One region of the Virgibacillus sp. LDC1 genome, then DNA from elsewhere that is predicted to be linked to it. Evidence: a T-box and tRNA genes for the amino acid it is inferred to sense, from the RefSeq annotation. Region 1 holds a T-box; the other holds one or more tRNA genes.
What was found. The T-box of region 1 lies ahead of OHJ21_RS27780 (valine--tRNA ligase). A T-box ahead of a tRNA ligase gene usually reads a tRNA of that ligase, here a tRNA-Val.
Positions count from the first base shown of each region.

Region 2: it has a tRNA-Val gene. The T-box ahead of OHJ21_RS27780 (valine--tRNA ligase) is inferred to sense a tRNA for this amino acid. The anticodon was not compared.

Region 1 covers NZ_JAOXLZ010000005.1:713,641-720,371, forward strand. Annotated here, with positions in the region: gene OHJ21_RS27770 (RluA family pseudouridine synthase) at 1-65, shown strand, start outside; gene OHJ21_RS27775 (LysM peptidoglycan-binding domain-containing protein) at 230-1,588, shown strand; T-box leader at 1,839-2,137, shown strand; gene OHJ21_RS27780 (valine--tRNA ligase) at 2,248-4,917, shown strand; gene OHJ21_RS27785 (bifunctional folylpolyglutamate synthase/dihydrofolate synthase) at 4,925-6,328, shown strand; gene murC (UDP-N-acetylmuramate--L-alanine ligase) at 6,335-6,731, shown strand, end outside.
Region 2 covers NZ_JAOXLZ010000001.1:379,842-386,572, forward strand. Annotated here, with positions in the region: gene OHJ21_RS01735 (hypothetical protein) at 183-866, shown strand; gene OHJ21_RS01740 (accessory gene regulator ArgB-like protein) at 802-1,350, shown strand; gene OHJ21_RS01745 (cyclic lactone autoinducer peptide) at 1,328-1,468, shown strand; gene OHJ21_RS01750 (hypothetical protein) at 1,887-2,060, opposite strand; gene OHJ21_RS01755 (acyltransferase family protein) at 2,772-3,824, shown strand; gene OHJ21_RS01760 (hypothetical protein) at 3,976-4,197, shown strand; tRNA gene OHJ21_RS01765 (tRNA-Val) at 4,350-4,422, opposite strand; gene OHJ21_RS01770 (hypothetical protein) at 4,558-4,821, shown strand; gene OHJ21_RS01775 (GNAT family N-acetyltransferase) at 5,170-5,613, shown strand; gene OHJ21_RS01780 (DUF3892 domain-containing protein) at 5,700-5,933, opposite strand; gene OHJ21_RS01785 (MBL fold metallo-hydrolase) at 5,996-6,731, opposite strand, start outside.

The DNA of each region.
Region 1 (6,731 bases):
ATGCGCCTTGGCCTCAGGATATGATGGAGTTAAGAGAGCGGATCATAGAGGCATCTGACCGATAAGAAATACTTGCAAAATCCTGAATGAACCTGTAACTTTCACGCACAAATCGCAAAAAAGTCATGCTCTCCTATTTTCGGCATATAGATAAATTGAGTGGCAAAACTTAGGCTCATGCCGTGATAACAGATCACGGATAGTATATGCCAAAAAGGAGGACATTCCCGTGTTTGACCAGTCCTACGGATTGCGGTTCGATATTTACGAGCGTATTAATTTAACGGAAGATTTGCCGGGAATCGAAGAATTGGAAGAGGCGGAGTTGATCCCGCATATTCAGGTGATCAGCCAGCAGGACCAGGCCACGCTTCGGGGTCATCTGCTTCTTGCAGGCCTGTATAAAGGTGACACCGAAGCAGGAGAGACGGAGCCGCTCGAACACTGGATTCCGGTCGAAATCACGGTCCCGCTGAACCGGGTATCATCATTGGATGACATCGCCGTCGAGATCGAGAATTTTGACGTGGATTTGTTATCCAAGCGCAGCTTGAACATTACGGGGGTTCTGTCGCTCAAAGGAATTCAGGCGGCAGCTCCGGGAGCCCGTGACCAAGTATGGGCCAATGAGGAATTCACAGTGGTACATGCTCCTGAAGCGAATGATTTTTATTCGAACGGAGAGCAGCAGTTCGCAGCCAACCCGTATGACCAGCTTCATGGCGGCGGTGCTAATGCAGATGCTAACTCGGGTTCACCTTCTTTCTTCAACGAGACTCAGCCCAAAGCCCAAGAGTCAGAGACGGATGCGCGCACACAGCAGTATCTGGCATCCTGGGCACAGTATGAGAACCAAACACGGGATTCACAGGACTCTGACAGCAGCGTAAGCATCTCCAGTGCTCCTGAAGCCCGGGATACGGTCGAATATGCCTTACATAACGAGACGGAAGCTCAGGCAGCTGAGCCGTCGATTCCAAGTGTATGGCAATTCGAACGGGCTGCCGCCGAGCCGGATCCGGAACCGGAAGATCCAGCAGCCGGTTTCCCGGGTGTCGTTGAGCGTAAGGGCGAAGAAGTTGAAGCCGTACCGGTACTGGAATCATCGGAAACGGAGGAGATCCAGTCTGTTTTTGCTGAGGAAGCAGTGCCTTCGGAGAATATGGATGATATAACGGAGGAGGTTTCCGTTAAAGCCGAAGAGGTTCCGACCAAGCCGGAGTTAAAGGTGGCCTTCAACACGAAGAACAGCAGCACAAACAGCACATCGGGTGTAGGCTTCTCTTCTTTGCTTCAATCGAGCAGAACGGTCCAGGATCAGGAGCAAGCTGCTCGAGACGAGGAAGAGGCAATCGAAGAATCGGTGGATTCCGCATCGGCCGAGGATGTGGAATGGAAGAGTCTGTTCCTGGGCAACCGCCGCGAGGAAACGCCGTTCCGCAAGGTACGGATGTGCATTGTTCAGCGTGAGGAGACACTCGACGTGATAGCCGAGCGTTATCAACTGACGCCACGAGAGCTTTTGTTATACAACCGCATGTCCGAGCAGAATGTGGAAGAAGGCCAGGTATTATACATTCCCCAGTAATCGGCGGGGAGAGCCATCGCGTAAGAACCAGCAGGTCAAGGTAGGAAATCCTTGGCCTGCTTTTTGTTTGGCGGGGATTTGGTTAGGAGAAGAGAGGGATGGGACGAGCTGGGGCGTCTTTTTACAACGTATAAGATTTATTAGGATCGACAGGTATGATGTCTAGATCGTTCGGAAACACTCGAAATATTGACTATATGCAACAACCACGGTATATTTGAATAGAATATGTACAGGTATTTCATAAGCTAGAACAACGTTGAACGGGAAGAGTAGGAAGGTATGGCCTTCAGAGAGCGGAATTGCTATCAAGCGCTGTGAGATTCCGCAGGAACCAGCTTGCCGAAGTCGCCCCGGAGTTGCGGACTTGAGATAGAGTAGGGATTGATTGCTACCCTGGTTAGAGTTCGCCGGCCGCAGCCGTTATCTGTGTAAAGTGTCGTGCTTGATCGTAAGCCTTTCATGTTCTTCATGGGAGGACACGATGGATGAATCATGTAAGCACGAAACAAAGGTGGTACCGCGAGAGAACAGTCTTTCGTCCTTTGAGGACGAAGGGCTTTTTTTGTTTCACGCCAACTATGATATCCATGCCACGCCCGGAGGCTAAAACATTTCGGGTTGGCAAAACTGATTAACAGTATCGGAGGTACGAAAATATGGATCAAAAACAAAACCAATCCCAGTTAGAAATGCCGACGACGTATGATCCGAAGGCAGCCGAACAAAAATGGTATCCGTATTGGAAGGAAGGCGGCTTTTTTGAAGCCGGCAAACGACGGGACGCGGAGCCTTACACGATTGTTATTCCTCCTCCTAACGTTACGGGCATGCTCCATATCGGCCATGCGCTTGACTTTACGCTGCAGGACATCCTGATTCGCGTGAAGCGGATGCAGGGCTACGATGCGCTGTGGCTCCCCGGCTCCGACCATGCGGGCATCGCCACGCAAACCAAGGTCGAACAGAAGCTGCGCGAAGAAGGCGTTACCCGTTACGATCTGGGACGCGAGAAATTCCTGGAGAAAGTGTGGGAATGGAAAGATCTATATGCGAATACGATTCGTGACCAATGGTCCAAGATCGGCCTGTCCCTTGATTACTCCAGAGAACGTTTCACGCTCGACGAGGGGTTATCGGAAGCGGTTCGGGAAGTATTCGTCAAGCTCTACGATAAAGGGCTCATCTACCGCGGAAAACGCATCATCAACTGGGACCCGGCTGCCCGCACGGCTTTGTCCGATATTGAAGTGGAGTACAAAGAGGTCAACGGCCATTTGTATCACCTGCAATACCCGCTGAAGGACGGCAGCGGCTCCATTACCGTAGCAACGACCCGTCCGGAGACCATGCTCGGCGATACGGCCGTCGCCGTTCATCCGGAAGACGAGCGCTATAAAGACATGATCGGCAAGACATTGGTGCTGCCTATCGTAGGCCGCGAGATTCCGGTTATTGCCGATGAGTATGTGGAGAAGGATTTCGGCAGCGGAGCGGTTAAAATTACGCCGGCGCATGATCCGAATGACTTCGAGATGGGTCTGAGACATGACCTGCCGCAAATCACCGTAATGGATGAATCCGGGACGATGAATGAGTTTGCCGGCAAGTACCAAGGTCTTGACCGGAGCGAATGCCGCAAGCAGATCGTAAACGATATGAAGGAATCTGGCGTACTGCTCCGCATCGAAGATCATGTCCATCAGGTTGGCCATAGCGAAAGATCCGGCGCAGTGGTCGAGCCTTATCTGTCCACGCAATGGTTCGTTAAGATGCAGCCGCTTGCGGAAGCAGCCGTGGATGCGCAGAAATCCGGCAAGGGCGTTAACTTCGTGCCTGACCGGTTCGAGAGAACCTACCTGCACTGGATGGAGAATGTTCGCGATTGGTGTATTTCTCGTCAATTGTGGTGGGGCCATCGGATTCCGGCTTGGTATTCCGAATCCACGGGCGAAGTGGTTGTTGCCATGAATGAAGAGGAAGCGCGCGCGAAGCTGGGCAAGGACGATCTGAGACAAGATGAGGATGTGCTGGATACCTGGTTCAGCTCCGCATTATGGCCGTTCTCGACCATGGGCTGGCCGAATCTGGACAGCGAGGATTTCAAACGTTATTATCCGACCAGCGTTCTCGTAACGGGTTATGATATTATTCCGTTCTGGGTATCGCGGATGATTTTCCAAGGGCTTGAATTTACGGATCAAATGCCGTTCAAAGATACGCTTATCCATGGTCTGGTCCGGGATAGCGAAGGCCGCAAGATGTCCAAGTCGCTCGGCAACGGTATCGACCCGCTCGAGGTTATTGAACAGTATGGCGCAGATGCCATGCGTTATATGATATCGACCGGCAGTACGCCGGGCCAGGATCTTCGTTTCCGCTGGGAACGCGTGGAGCAAGCGCGTAACTTCGCGAACAAGATCTGGAATGCATCACGCTTTGCGCTCATGAACCTGGAGGGCTTCACGGCGGCGGATATCGACATTTCCGGAGAGCTGGGGACGGCCGACCGGTGGATTTTGCACCGTCTGAACGAAACTTCCCGCGATATTACGCGTCTAATTGATGCCTACGAATTTGGCGAAACCGGTCGATTGCTCTACAATTTCATCTGGGATGATCTGTGTGACTGGTATATTGAGTTTGCCAAGCTGTCCCTGTATGGCGAGGATCAAGCGGCCAAGAAAAAGACGCAGTCGGTGCTTGCCTATGTACTGGACCGCACGATGCGTTTGATCCATCCGTTCATGCCGTTCATCTCCGAAGAGATCTGGCAGCATTTGCCGCATGAAGGCGAGACGGTAATGTTGGCTTCATGGCCGACCTATGACGAGGCATTTGAGAGTACGGAAGCCGTTACCGAAATGAACCTGCTGATGGATGTCATCCGAGCTGTACGAAACATCCGGGCGGAAGTAAACGTACCGATGAGCAAAAAAGTGGAACTGCAATTGAAGCCGGTAAGCGGGCAAATTGCCAGCATTATCGATCGCAATGCGGATTATATTCGCCGCTTCTGCAACACGTCGGAGTATCAATCCTCCCTTGCGCTTGAGGCGCCGGATAAGGCGATGACCGCTGTGGTTACAGGTGTTGAAATGTATCTGCCGCTTGCCGGGTTGATCGATATCGCTCAGGAGATCACACGTCTGGAGAAGGAAATTCAGCACTTGAACAGCGAAGTCGAGCGTGTGGAGAAGAAGCTGAACAATCCTGGTTTCGTATCGAAAGCACCGGAAAAGGTGATTGAAGAAGAACGGGCGAAGCTTGCGGATTACTCAGACAAACGCAGTAAAGTGATCGCGCGCATCGAAGAATTGAGAGGCTGAGGGCAAGATGAATCTGGACCAGAAGGTGAGAACGATGGTTGATCATTCGGCAGCAGCTGCTGCAGCTCCGTTCCATACCTATGAAGAAGCGGTAGCTTGGATCAACGGGCTGATTCCGTTTGGAATCCGCCCCGGCATGGATAGAATTCAGCGATTGATGGAGCTGCTCGGCCATCCGGAACGGCGGTTGAAATTTATTCACGTGGCCGGAACGAATGGAAAAGGCTCCACATGCGCTTTTTTAACAAAGGTTCTGCTTCAAGGGGGATTTACGGTTGGCACCTATACGTCCCCCTATATTACGAAGTTTACCAATCGGTTTCAGTATAACGGCGAAGACATACCGGAAGAGACGCTGCTGGCGCTCGCGAATCGCTTAGAACCGCTTGTTGCCGAAGTTGCGAGCTCCGGGCTCGGATCACCAACGATGTTTGAGGTGTCCACCGCCCTTGCGATCCTGTATTATGGCGAGGTATCTTATCCGGACGTGGTGGTGTGGGAGACGGGACTTGGCGGTCGCCTTGACGTGACCAATATCGTTCATCCCATCATTTCGGTGATCACGAATATCGGAATGGACCATACCGACGTTCTGGGTGATACCATTCAGGAGATCGCGACGGAGAAGGCCGGCATTATCAAGCCCGGAGTCCCTGTGGTGAGCACGGTAACTCAGCCTGAGGCTGTCGAAATTCTGAAACAAACGGTAGAAAAAAACCGTACAAGTTTGTATCTCGTAGATGAACAATTCTCCTATGAGCGGTTGCGTGGGGACGAAGAAAGCCAGACTTTCCGTTTTAAGGGTCCTTTCCGGGACATGGATCTGGACATCTCAATGCAGGGCGAGCACCAATGTGCCAATGCCGCGCTTGCCATGATGACGCTGGAAGTGCTTCGCCAGTACATGGCTTTTATCGTGGATGAAGAAGAATTGCGCACAGGGTTTAAGGATACTTTCTGGGCGGGAAGACTGGAACAAGTGCAGTCCTCCCCTCGGATTGTTCTCGATGGTGCGCACAACCCCGAAGGGGCTGAAACCTTGGCCAAAAGCTTGCCGCAGATCTATAAGTATCGGAAACTGAACTTAATGATGGGAATGCTGGCAAATAAGCATCATGAATCGTATTTGCAGCATATACTGCCAATAGTGGATACGCTTATCCTGACTGAACCGGATTTCCGGAAGAAACTGGACGCCAAGGCGCTTGGTGACATCGTAGAGCAGGTAAGGGAGAAATACGCCAAACATACACTGCAAATCATCATAGAACCAAATTGGAAAAACGCACTTGAAGAGTTGAAGTCACGGACGGAAGCGGAGGATCTTGGGGTGGTGTCGGGCACGTTGTACCTGATTGCCGACGTGCGTTCCAACCTCCTGGGCCTTTCCGATTCTGAAAAAGGTTGGTGATATCTGTTGAATACATCGGAACATGTTCATTTTATAGGAATTGGCGGCTACGGGATGAGCGCCATTGCAAGAGTTATGCTGGAGATGGGTTATAAAGTCACGGGTTCTGACGTGGCATCGCAAGAATTGACAGAAAAGCTGGCGGCCAAGGGCGCCAAAATATACATCGGACATACTGCCGAGCAAGTCCAGGGCGCTGACCTTGTTGTTTACTCCACGGCATTGTCCAGAGACAACGTGGAACGGGTCGAAGCAGAGAAGCTGAACATTCCTGTCCTTCACCGTGCGCAGATGCTGGCACGTCTTTTGAACGAACGCAAAGGCGTCGCCGTAGCGGGTGCGCATGGCAAGACAACCACTTCATCCATGATTGCGCTTGTGATGGAAGAATGCGGCGTCGATC
Region 2 (6,731 bases), on a different contig from region 1:
CAGGCGCCATCGGAATTGACCTCAAGAATATGCATCATTTAGGACGACTCGATAGAAAACTGAGGGTCTGTCGGTATACCGTTTCTTTATGGACGATATACACACCAGTGTAATCAGGATAAATCGGGAAGTGGCGTAGTACACATTTAACCATTTCTTGGGTGTAGGGAGGAAAGCTTTGAATGGAAGTTATTTGGTTTATGGTGTTTTCAACATTTGAAACACTGGCGATTTATTCACTAATCATGTCATTGCTTAGATTTAAGACAACAGAGTACATATGGCAGGCGTTGATTGTCATGATACTTGCCAACTTACAAAGCTTCATTATGCGCAACGAGCTGCAATTGGATTTTCTCGCCCCTCTCATTACCGTGCTGATCTTCGTTTTCTTATTTTCTGCCATTATTAAGATTCCAGTTATCTGGTCGGCGATATGTACCATTATTGGATACATGCTTTATGCGTTGGTACAGACGGCCTATTTGACAACGATATTCGGATCGATTGACTCCATTCAGACCGATCATGCCAATGGTTATATTCTTCAAATCCTGTCAGGAGCGACAGGACTATTGATATCCTATATTATGTACAGATTTGGTATTGGGTTTAAGTATGATCTGGAAAAGCTGCGGATTAAATTTGAACATGTTCTACTGATCGCTTTGATTATCGTGGTGCTGATATTAATTGCGATTCTATTTTACCTCAACCGTTTATGGCTGCATCTTCTCTTCTTTGGAATAACATTTGGAATCTTCTTGTATTATGCCATCAATACAGAGGAGCGGGATTCTTATGATCATAGAAGGAATATCAAAGCGGATAGCGGAGGGGATCAAACGCCAGGTACCCGACCATAAGTCCTCTGTTCCTGTTTTGAGCCATGCCATCGCCATCATTTTAAACGTATTGTTTATTGTGGTCTTCACGCTAGTTATCTCTATATTAACGGGTAACGTGAAGCAGGCTGTTTTAGCCTTGATGGGTTTCGCGATATTAAGGCAATTTTCAGGAGGGTATCACCTTAAGACGGGGGCCGGCTGCATTGCATTCACGACAGCATTATTCACCCTGGTATCTTTTGTAGATATTGATACCGAAGGTGTGCTCATCCTTAATGCTCTCAGTCTGTTGCTGGTGATGGTGTTCGCTCCCAGCCGAATCGAGAGGCAGTCCCGAATACCGAAGAAGCATTACGCAAAACTCCGCATGATTAGCAGTCTCATTGTTATGTTTAATTTTGGACTTCAGTCCCCAACATTGGCTGTCATATATTTGGTCCAGGCTATTAGTTTATTACGCTGGAAAGGAGGACAAGCTCATGTTATGGATCCACAGGATTAGACATCGGTTGTTTTCTTTTATCGCATCTGCTCTGACGATGGTAGCCGTATTCGTAGTGAATACAGCAAGTCCCGTATTTGTGTACAGCGGAGAGACACCGGAAGAACTTTTGAAATAAGCCATGACCCTATCCGTAAGGGGACTGAGGTACGTTTTAGTTATGATATAGATAAACGATGTATGAATATGTGGGTTATGGTTTCCGGTACCTTTCTAGGTACCGTTTTTTTATATGGATAAGTAGAAGTTTGGTGTCGTTTGATCTTGCGATGCGTACGTCACTTATGAAAACAAACAAAAGGGGCATTATTTAACACGTTTTTTATATCTACAAGCATTGTGATGTCGTGGGATAGTATCTACTGTTGATGAATTTAGAATTACTGATGCAAGATATTGTTTTTAAGAATGATAACATATTAAATTTACTCACCGATAGCTATTTTAAATTGTGTGTCAGTATTCGACAATTCAGTAATGATATAAAGAAGCAGAAGTAGAGGAACCCTGTCAGCAAAACGCCAGCAGAGGCTTTTCTATGTTTTTGTAAACTGGATTGTATAAGGTTCATTGAAATTATTAAAGCCGTTATCAAGTACTCTAAAATAAATTTTCTCCCCAGGTTTGGCGTTCCAACTAATAGATTCAGGATATCCTCTTCCGTTGCCATTGAGCATATCTATATGGGTCCCTTCACCGTCTGCTTTCATCTTAATAACTCCACGCACTATATCGAAATTGGCAGGTGGCGTTACCATAACAGTGTATGTTAGCGTGTGTGAAATATCAAGATGTAAAAGAATATCAGTTATCAGTTGGCCAACCTTGATCTAACCGTAACATACACCTAACACCGAGTATATAGTGATTTTGGATTACATTGGGATATTATGAACAATAATGGATGTTTCGATTTGTTGATCTACAGATCTATATGTCGAAGTGTGTTAGATTTTGTAAGATCAATCGAGATTTGATCTTTATAATATAGAACAAGCAAAACCCTACCAGCATAATGCTGGCAGGGTGCCATTTTTGTTGATCCAAAATAAAGAATTTTTATACTTGTATTTCAAACCGATTCATTTATCGTTGTGATACTGAGCACAGTGTTTCCAATTAGGTTATCACGGCGGTTGGAATTTTTTACCCTGGTCAGGAGGTGAAATTGTTAGAGATTATTCAGGATGGAAAATCGAGGAAATTAGAAGTTTGTTCGTGCTGATAAACAAACCCAGGAGTAGAAGAGATAGGTGGAAAATAGAAACCAGAAACATAAAAAAATATATGGTATTTTTAGCCTCCTTAGCTGATAATTATGATTGTGAACAAACATCAGCTAGGGGGCAATTACTATCAGTAAAGAACAAACGGTAGGAAGTCGGATACAGTTATCGCATAAAAGCAATAACTACAACATCATGCGGTTTTTGGCAGCTGTCTTAGTGATTTTTTCTCATGCTTATCCTCTGACTGCTCATAACGGCGAGTTGTTTTCAAAATTATCGAATGGACAGTGGGATTTAGGATCAATGGCTGTAGCCATATTTTTTACTATCAGCGGCTTTCTAGTAACTCAAAGCTTCGACAAGTCAAATAACTTTTGGACCTTTACTAAATCTAGAGTATTGCGTATTTACCCTGGGTTAATTGCAGCTACGTTTTTTTGTGCTTTTGTTGTTGGTCCCATAGTAACTACTCTGTCTATGAAAGATTATTTAGGCGACGAAAGAACATATGAATACTTAAAAGTGGTTTTCATGTTTCCGATGCATTGGACATTGCCAGGTGTTTTTGAAGATACATTCTCATTTAATAACTCTATTAATGGGTCGTTATGGACAATCCCTTACGAAATTTTGTGTTATGCAATTGTCGCAGTAATCGGAATATTTGGCGCCTTAAAAAGAAAAGAAATTCTTCTGTTTTTATTTGTCTTTTCAATTTACGGTAGACTTTTTTTAAGATCGTATGTCCCAGAAAACATAAGTTGGGTTTATCTCCCATCACTCATTGACTTGTTTCCCTTTTTTGCAAGCGGTATGTTGGTATATTCATATAGGGATAAGATACCATTAAATAAATGGTATGCACTCATATCGTTGGTGTTAATTATCACTAGCATTAAGTTTGGTGGTTTGATCGATGTGTTTACTGTTTGTGGTGGATATCTGATATTTTATCTTTCATACCATAATAAAATTAGATTCCATAATTTTGGGAAGCGCGGTGATTTATCTTATGGTATATACATTTACGCATTTCCTGTACAACAAACAGTAACTTATCTTTGGGGTGCTGGGATACCAGTGATTGCAAACATATTAATTAGTATCCCTGTTGTCCTCGGGCTTGCATTCTTGTCGTGGCATTTTATTGAAAAGCCAGCGATGAAGTTAAAGAATTGGAGTTTTAAAAGCAAGGTAACAAAAGAGGGTTCTGTAGTTGTTTCAAAAGCAAAAACTTTACAGTGAGATTAACCTAAACGTAAGCAGGTCATATGTGGCCTGCTTTTTTTATATGCGTAATAATTTGTTCTATTTAGAGAGAATGGGGGAAAGGGTATGGACGGTGTACAGTCCGAAATGCTAAAAAATCACCAGAGTAGAAACGAAGGTGGACAACATGGATGGAAAATTAGGCAGAGCGATTAATGCTAACGAAACATCAGCAGAAGCACTGGCCTCTGCTAGGTCAGCTCACCATAGATTGAACAAAATTGAGGATGGTAAAAATGGTCTGGCGTACAATGCTCGGTCTACAGCTAATTTTATTGTATCGACATATGTTCAGGTGTTTTCAGATTCGCTTCTATATAACAACAATCGCGTTCATATGCAGCTATAACCAACTGCAATAATATATCGTTCGACATACATACAATCTTCAGCCGATATAGCTTCTAAAAAACTCATTTTACCTACCCTCACTTAATTTTTAGAGCTAATAGTTGCGAATGAAAAAGAAAAGAGCCCTTGCTACGCAAGGGCTCTAGGCTATGATCTGTAGTGGGCTCGAACCACTGACCCCTACCCTGTCAAGATAGTGCTCTCCCAGCTGAGCTAACAGATCATGAAATATTTAAAAAGGTAATTCATATATTACCAGCAGACCATGTGGCTGTCAATGGTTTTCTCGTTATAAAAAATCACATTCCGGTTCAGACTAAATACAGCATGATTTTGCCAATGGAGGAGCGTGAATGGCATGGCAGGTGGGAAATCCCATTATTTCAAACGAGCCGGACTGGTGCTCTCGTTGCTGGGGGTATCTGTACTGGGGAGCGGTTGCAGTATCCCGGAGAGAACGTCGGTGCAGTTGGAGCCGCTGCATGGGCCTGCAGCGCCTGTATTGCTCGATGTTTACGGCCGTTCTGTAGATCAGGACGTTTATTCTAACCAGGGAAGCGGGGCACTGGAGCCGGTGCCGCCGATGGATTCGGTAGATACATTACGCGACCTCCAACCATAAAGGGGTCAGTAACGTTTTGTAACAGATTGATCCTATCAATGTCTTTATCTTTTGCTCAACAGTGAGCAGAGCAAACCGTCGGCTCTCAAGCTGACGGTTTGCTGTAAAACGGCCGATGCTATTCCTCATCCCATTTACGGGAATAACCTTTTTTGATCGCCCAAAAAATAGGGTAGATGATGATGGCTGAGATGATAACAGCCCAAAATATCGTGGTTCCCATGCCCATAAAGGCCATGCTCCTTTCAAGAAAACGTTAGCTTATACTATACAGGAAAATGATTATTTTGTATAATATCTCGATCTGCGTTATCACAAGGAATTGATTCTACATAAAGAGGTGTTGAAATGGCAGCAGAAATCATAAATGTATCAACAGAAGAGCAGTTGCAGCAGGCGCTGGATATCCGGAAGGATGTCTTCGTGCTTGAACAGAAGGTTCCGATTGACCTGGAGATTGATGATTACGATCGCCTCGAATCCGATGCGCATCATATCTTGATCAAATCAGAGGGACAGTACGCGGCAACCGGACGCATCACCTATTACAATAAGGATTCCGCCAAAATGCAGCGAATCGCAGTACGTAAGCCATTCCGTTCCAAAGGGATAGGGCGTGTGCTCATGATGGCATTGGAAGCGCAGGCGCGTGAATTGAAACTGCAGTATTCCGTGCTGGATGCGCAGGTGCAAGCGGAGGCATTTTATCGCAAGCTTGGGTATGAAACGATTTCGGACGAGCCGTTTGATGATGCTGGCATTCCCCACGTTCGTATGAAAAAGGAACTGTAGGCTTCTTAACTATAAGGTGCTAATGATCCCATCGTTCTAAAAAGAAAAGACCTCGAGTATCGACTCGAGGTCTTTTTAGGCATGAATTAAAAGTTTGGCAAATTATCCAGGTTGTTGCTGGGATCGCCATCCGCATTGGAACGAAGATGTTCGTCTCCGTCACGTCCACGGAATACGTTCAGGTTTTTAATTTCTTTATTCTTGGCCATCTGTTGAGCTGTCTTGTAGTCAACGACACTACCGTTATCCAGTTTAAGTTCGATGATGTCGCCATCGCCATTTTTACGGACGCCTACGACTTCTTGTTGTGCATTATCCATATGAATCGCCTCCCGGCATTAGTGTTCCCGGGAAACCTCATAAACTATTCATCTATATTGTTCTACAATTCGTACACCCGCTGCTGCTCCACAAATTCCATGATACCGGTCTTGCCAATGAAAGCTTCGACCTCATCGCTGTAATGCATGAGATAGGTGCGTTCCTGAATTTCTTCAGGGAGGCTCAGCAGTTCATCCAGTGTCGTATGAACCTCGCCCGGGCCCTGCAGCTGACATTCGTGCAGAATCACTTCACAATCCCGCTCATTCACCAATTGGTTGAGCAGTATAGGATCGAATACCATGTCAGCACTGTAAAAAATCCGGTCATTCAGATAAAGCGAATAGCTGTCCTTGCCGGGAATATGCTGCGTATGAATCAACTCTACCGAGATCCCTGATGAAATATTGGCCTTTACTCCCGGTTTCAAAGGGCGTACGTCAAATACATCATCCAGGGAGGAGATATGTCCCTGTTGATATAAGCCGCCTTTGAGTGAATGTTCCCATATCGGTTCCACCAGCGATTCAGCAATGTAGAGCGGGAGCTTGCGGTTATATTTCATTTTCATAATAAAGGCAAGCTCCTCAAGTCCGCCTACATGGTCAGCATGAATGTGAGTGATAAGCACGGCATCCAGGTCGTTAAATGTTTTATTTAGCTGATGAAGTGCCATGGGAGCGGTAATGCCGCAGTCGATGAGCAGTGTGAAATTTCCGTCATGGATCAGTGCGTTATTGTTATAGTAGTTCTTGGCAAACGCACTGCCGGTGCCAAGCATTTGCAATTTCAGTGTC